DNA from 2 places in the Pseudarthrobacter sp. CC12 genome. Region 2 is predicted to be linked to the other one. Evidence: riboswitches for the same ligand, from Rfam matches in the RefSeq annotation. Region 2 holds a riboswitch; the other holds the start of a gene.
What was found. Region 2 has a riboswitch for glycine ahead of gcvP (aminomethyl-transferring glycine dehydrogenase). Riboswitches for the same ligand answer to the same signal wherever they lie in the genome.

Region 1: linked by a shared signal. The riboswitch ahead of gcvP (aminomethyl-transferring glycine dehydrogenase) and the one ahead of gcvP (aminomethyl-transferring glycine dehydrogenase) in region 2 are both predicted to bind glycine.

Annotation. Positions count from the first base shown of each region.
Region 1 is NZ_JARDJH010000042.1:2,319-5,729, reverse strand. Features, by position in the region: gene PV772_RS20050 (MFS transporter) at 1-489, opposite strand, end outside; gene PV772_RS20045 (TetR/AcrR family transcriptional regulator) at 572-1,108, shown strand; glycine riboswitch at 1,200-1,297, shown strand; gene gcvP (aminomethyl-transferring glycine dehydrogenase) at 1,490-3,411, shown strand, end outside.
Region 2 is NZ_JARDJH010000054.1:4,012-7,422, forward strand. Features, by position in the region: gene gcvP (aminomethyl-transferring glycine dehydrogenase) at 1-1,926, opposite strand, end outside; glycine riboswitch at 2,080-2,179, opposite strand; glycine riboswitch at 2,491-2,588, shown strand; gene cycA (D-serine/D-alanine/glycine transporter) at 2,742-3,411, shown strand, end outside.

The sequences.
Region 1 (3,411 bases), on a different contig from region 2:
GGCGCCGCCGGAGAATCCGGCAGCCCAGATGGCAATGGCCATCCGCCGGCGGTTGGGCTCCGGGAAAATGTTCCGGATCAGCGACAAGGTGGACGGCATCAGCATGGCGCCGAAGAACCCGAGCGCCGCGCGGCCGGCGATCAGCCACTCCGGGGTGGGCGCGAATGCCGTGGCGGCGGACAGCCCTGCGAAGCCCAGGCTGCCGACGACCAGCAGCCGCCGCCGCCCAATCCGGTCGCCGAGGCTTCCCATTGATACCAGCAGCCCTGCCAGGACCAGTGGATAGGCGTCCACGATCCACAGCAGCTGCAGGCCCGTCGGTTCCAGGGCGCGGGCGATGGCGGGCAGGGCGAAGGTCAGGGCGGTATTGTCCACTGCCACCAGCAGCACGGGAAACATCAGCAGCCCCAACGCGAGCCAATCCCGCCACGGTGGCCGCATGGCGGAGCTGTCCCTTTGTAAGGAGGCCGGGCGAATGGAGGTCGTCATGTAATAACTGTACCGTCTGGACGGTATAGTTTGAAACCGAAGCATTCCTTCTTCCCTGCCGGTGGAGGGCATGATGGAAGGCATGCCCCGAAAGCCTGTAGCCCGTGATGCGGTCCTTGACGCCTTCGAGTCCCTGCTGATCGAAGTGGGGGAGCGCGCTGCAACCCTCGACGCCGTAGCCCGTAAGGCCGGGGTGTCCAAAGGTGGCCTCCTCTACCACTTTCCCAACAAGGAAGCGCTCATCGCCGTGCTGCTGGACCGCCTTGAGGGGTTGGCCAAGGCGGATGCCGACGCGATGGCTTCGGCCAGCGAAGGTGCCGCCGCGTATTTCATCCGTTCCTCTGTCTGGGCGGATACTCCTCTGGACCGGGTCATTGTGGCCGCCACGCGGCTTGCCGAGGTGGCGCATGAGGAGACCCGCCGCCGGTTCGCCGCCATCCAGCAGCGGTGGCTGGACGAGATTGCTGCGGATGTGGGGCCCGGCCTGGCCAGGGCTGTCCTGTATATGGGTGACGGTTTGTACTTCAATGCCATGCTTTCCGTGGGCCCTGCGCCGGAAGGCGGAGCAGCCGCTGACGTGGAGGAACTCCTGGCCGCGTTGGAACGGCTCCGCAGGTAGTTTTCCATTTGCCGGAGGGCTTCTGGCGTAGGACAATGGAGAGTTGTGAGGGCTGTCACCGGCCGTCATGATCCAACAAATGAATAGCCTTTGATCTGCGGCGGGAGAGTTCTGCCGGAAGTACAGGCAGGCGCCGTAGGAGCAAATCCTCCCCAGGAATCTCGCAGGCCCCTGTACCGCCGCGGCGAGGCACCTCTGGAAAGCAGCAGGCAGTTGTCCGGCCTCCCTTGGGGGAAGCGGAACGGCTGTTGTGCTCACCGACGGTGCAAGCGGTTCCTGCGCAGGCAGGCGACGCGGAAACTCTCAGGTCCAATACAGAGCGGGGAGGGACCCGAATAGCTGTGGCGTACCCTGCGCCGCCTGAATAAATGGAGTTCCTTCGTGTCGGTTACCCCAACCTCCACCACCTTCGTAGACCGCCACATTGGCGCACGCCGCCAGGACGACGCCGACACCATGCTCAAAGCCGTGGGCTACGGCACGGTCGATTCCCTGGTGGACACCGCCGTGCCCAAGGTCATCCGCCAGGACACGGCCCTCCGCCTGCAGGATGCCCTCAGTGAGGTTGAGGTGCTTGCTGAATTGCGCCGGCTGGCCGCCAAGAACAAGACCGCGGTCCAGATGATTGGCCAGGGCTACTACGACACCATCACCCCTGCCGTGATCCGCCGGAACATCCTCGAGGCCCCGGCCTGGTACACCGCCTACACCCCGTACCAGCCCGAAATTTCCCAGGGCCGGCTTGAGGCACTCCTGAACTTCCAGACCATGGTCCAGGACCTGGTGGGCCTGCCCATCGCCAACGCCTCCCTGCTGGATGAAGCCACCGCCGTGGCCGAAGCGGTGCTGCTCATGCGCCGCGCCAACAAGACCAAAGACGCCCACGACGGCAAGACCGTCCTGGACATTGACGTGCTGCCGCAGACCATTGCCATCGTCAAGGGCCGCGCCGAGGCGCTCGGCTTCGAGGTTGAGGTTGCCGACCTGTCCAAGGGCCTCCCTGAAGGTGCGATCAACGGGATCGTGCTCCAGCAGCCCGGCGCCTCAGGCCGGGTCTGGGATCAGTCCGCCACCATTGCGGCGGCGAAGGACCGCGGTGCGCTGGTTACCGTGGCCGCCGACCTGCTGGCCCTGACCCTGATAACGCCTCCCGGCGAGCAGGGCGCCGACATCGCCGTCGGCTCCACGCAGCGTTTCGGGGTGCCGCTGTTCTTCGGCGGGCCGCACGCCGCCTACATGGCCGTCCGCAAGGGCCTGGAGCGTTCCATGCCCGGCCGCCTGGTGGGCGTGTCCAAGGACGACGCAGGGATGCCCGCGTACCGCCTCGCGCTGCAGACGCGCGAGCAGCACATCCGCCGCGAAAAGGCCACGTCCAACATCTGCACCGCGCAGGCCCTCCTGGCCATCGTCTCCTCCATGTACGCCGTCTACCACGGCCCCGACGGGCTGAAGGCGATCGCGGAAACCGCCCACGGCCATGCACGAACACTGGCGGCCTCGCTGGCGGGTGCCGGTGTGGAGGTGCTGCACACGAGCTTTTTCGACACCCTGACGGTCCGGGTCCCGGGACGCGCTGCCGCGATTGTCGCCGCCGCCGAAGCACGCGGGATCAACCTGCGTCCCGTCGACGCCGACACCGTGGGCATTTCCCTGGATGAAACCACGACGCCGGCCATCGTCGCCGAGGTTGCCGACGTCTTTGGCGCCACCGTTGCCGGGATCCGCGGCGAGGGCCAGGGCTTTGTGCTGGAGGCCGCCGTGGAGCGTTCCTCCGACTACCTGCAGCACCCGGTCTTCAACACGTACCGGTCCGAAACCCAGCTCCTGCGCTACATCCGGAAGCTGTCGGACCGGGACCTCGCGCTGGACCGCACCATGATCCCGCTGGGCTCGTGCACCATGAAGCTGAACGCCACCGCCGAGATGGAAGCCATCTCCTGGCCGGAGTTTGCCTCCATCCACCCCTTCGCCCCGGACTCCCAGACCGAAGGCTGGCGCGAACTCATCGCGGACCTGGAAGCGGACCTGACCACGATCACCGGGTATGACCAGGTGTCCATCCAGCCCAACGCGGGCTCCCAGGGCGAACTGGCCGGGCTGCTGGCTATCCGCGGGTACCACCACTCCCGCGGCGAGCAGCAGCGCAACGTCTGCCTGATCCCGGCCTCGGCCCATGGCACCAACGCTGCCTCCGCCGTCCTGGCCGGCATGAAGGTCGTAGTGGTTGCCACCGCCGCGGACGGCACCATCAATCACGATGACCTGACGGCCAAGATCGAGGCGAACAAGGACGTCCTCTCGGC
Region 2 (3,411 bases):
GGTGATCATGATCGCCGAGAGGACGTCCTTGTTCGCCTCGATCTTTGCGTACAGGTCCTCGTGGTCAATCGTTCCATCCGCGGCCGTGGCAACGACGACGACCTTCATGCCGGCCAGGACGGCGGAGGCGGCGTTGGTGCCGTGGGCCGAGGCCGGGATCAGGCAGACGTTGCGCTGGGTGTCGCCGTTCGCGCGGTGGTAGCCGCGGATGGCCAGCAGGCCGGCGAGCTCGCCCTGGGACCCGGCGTTGGGCTGGAGGGACACCTGGTCGTAGCCGGTGATTTCCGCCAAGTCGGCTTCCAGGCCACTGATCAGTTCACGCCAGCCTTCGGTCTGGGAGTCCGGGGCGAAGGGGTGGATGGAGGCGAACTCCGGCCAGGAGATGGCTTCCATCTCGGCGGTGGCATTCAGCTTCATGGTGCACGAGCCCAGCGGGATCATGGTGCGGTCCAGCGCGAGGTCCCGGTCAGAGAGCTTGCGGATGTAGCGCAGGAGCTGGGTTTCGGACCGGTGGGTGTTGAACACCGGGTGCTGCATGTACTCGGAGGTGCGGAGCACCTCTGCGGGCAGTTCGAAGCCCTCGGCGTCCACCACGGGGCCGGCACCGAAGGCGACGGCGATCGCGGACAGGATTTCCGGCGTCGTGGTTTCATCCACGGACACGCCGATGGTGTCGGCATCAATATGCCGCAGGTTGATCCCGCGTGCTTCAGCAGCGGTGATGACCTTGGCGGCCTTGCCGGGAACGGAGACAGTGACCGTGTCGAAGAACGTCTCAGTGGCCAGTTCCCGGCCTGCGACCTTGAGGGTGGTGGCCAGGGCGCGGGAGTTGTTGTGGACGCGCTCGGCGATGGCCTTCAGTCCGTCCGGGCCGTGGTAAACGGCGTAGAAGGAGGACACGATGGCCAGCAGGGCCTGCGCGGTGCAGATGTTGGACGTGGCCTTTTCGCGGCGGATGTGCTGCTCGCGCGTCTGCAGCGCCAGGCGGTAGGCCGGGAGGCCGGCGTCGTCCTTGGACACGCCCACCAGGCGGCCGGGCATGGAACGCTCCAGGCCCTTGGCCACGGCCATGTAGGCGGCGTGCGGGCCGCCGAAGAACAGCGGCACACCGAAACGCTGGGTGGAGCCGACGGCGATGTCGGCGCCCTGCTCCCCCGGAGGGGTGATCAGGGTCAGGGCCAGCAGGTCGGCAGCGACGGTAACCAGTGCGCCGCGTTCCTTGGCCTCGGCGATGACGCCTGCGTGGTTGAAGACGCGGCCGGAGGCGCCGGGCTGCTGGAGCACGATGCCGTTGATGTCGCCGTCGGGCAGGCCGTTGGACAGGTCGGCAACCTCAACCTCGAAGCCGAGCGCCTCGGCGCGGCCCTTGACGATGGCGATGGTCTGGGGCAGGACGTCGGCGTCCAGGACGGTCTTGCCGTCGCGGGCGTCCTTGTTTTTGTTGGCGCGGCGCATCATCAGCACGGCCTCGGCCACGGCGGTGGCTTCGTCCAGCAGCGAGGCGTTGGCGATGGGCAGGCCAACCAGGTCCTGGACCATGGTCTGGAAGTTCAGGAGTGCCTCGAGCCGGCCTTGGGAAATTTCGGGCTGGTAGGGCGTGTAGGCGGTGTACCAGGCGGGGGCTTCCAGCACGTTCCGGCGGATCACCGCAGGGGTGATGGTGTCGTAGTAGCCCTGGCCGATCATCTGGACAGCGGTCTTGTTCTTGGCGGCCAGCCGGCGCAATTCAGCAAGCACCTCAACCTCGCTGAGGGCGCCCTTGAGCGCGAGCGGCTTGGACTGGCGGATCGAATTGGGGACGGCGATGTCCACAAGGCCGTCAACGCTGTCGTAGCCAACGGCCTTGAGCATGGTGTCCACGTCAGCCTGGCGGCGTGCACCGATGTGCCGGTCCGCAAAGACAGACGGTTGGGATTGAATCGTCATGAGGAACTCCAGGATTGGCCGGCCACGGGTGGCTCGGCATGGATCGGGTCCCTCCCCGCTCTGTATTGGACCTGAGAGATTCCGCAAACCCAGCCAGGGCCTGCTTGCACCGTCGGTGAGTACTGCCGGAGCAGCACTGCTTTCCAGAGTCGCCTCGCCGTGACGGTACATGGGCCTGAGAGATTCCTGGGGAGGATTTGCTCCTACGGCGCCTGCCCGGTGATGGCCGGGAGAACTCTCCCGCCACAGCTCGAAAGGCTTATTGAAATGTGGGTGATTCGGCTCACAAGTTACAGGATGCGGCCCGGGGGTGCAAGTTGGCCCGTCATGAAGGCTGCCGGCGGCAGCATTACGGCGGCGTCGTAATGCCGGGCTTGACTTTTGTTCGTGACGGACGCCACACTGAACCCCGTGATCCGGCCGGACAGCGGAACTGGCCCAAAGAACGCTGGGCGCTCCGTCGCCGGCTGTGATTACCGGAGGCCCAAAAATGCGCCGTGCGGCTGGAAAGCCCGCAGCTGATGCCCTCCGATAACTGAACACTGATTTACCAATCAACGCTTTTGACCTGCGGCGGGAGAGCCCTGCCGGTACGTTCAGCAGGCGCCGTAGGAGCAAACCCTCCCCAGGAAACTCTCAGGCCCACGTACCGCCGCGGTGAGGCAACTCTGGAAAGCAGCCAGGCCCTGTCCTGGCTCACCGACGGTGCAAGCACGCCATCCCGGCGAGTGGAAACTCTCAGGTCCAAGACAGAGCGGGGAGGAAATCCAATCTTTGCGACACCCCGGGTGCCGCTCGAACGATGGAGTTCCTCAATGACGACCCATTCCCCGACGTCCCCCGGCAGCGGAGCCCCGCACCTGGAGCGGCAGCTCAGCAACCGCCACATCCAACTGATCGCCATCGGCGGCGCAATCGGCACCGGCCTGTTCATGGGTTCCGGCAAGACCATCTCGGCAGCCGGCCCCTCGGTGATCTTCGTATACATGATCATCGGTTTCATGCTGTTCTTCGTCATGCGTGCCATGGGTGAACTGCTGCTCAGCAACCTCAACTACAAGTCCTTCAGCGATTTCGCCGCAGATCTGCTGGGCCCGTGGGCCGGCTTCTTTACGGGCTGGACCTACTGGTTCTGCTGGGTCATCACCGGCATCGCCGATGTCATCGCCATCGCCGGCTACTCCCGGGAACTGTGGCCCGGGGTGCCCCTGTGGATCCCCGGCCTGGCCACCGTAGCCATCCTTCTCCTGCTGAACCTCACCACCGTCAAGGCCTTTGGCGAGACGGAGTTCTGGTTCGCGCTCATCAAGATCATTGCCATTGCTGCGCTGATCATCGTTGGCCTGTTCATGATCTTCACCGGTTTCCAGTCCGACGCCGGCCCTGCCACCTTCACCAACCTGTGGAGCCACGGCGGATTCTTCCCGAACGAGTTCATGGGCTTCGTGGCGGGCTTCCAGATCGCCGTCTTCGCCTTTGTGGGAA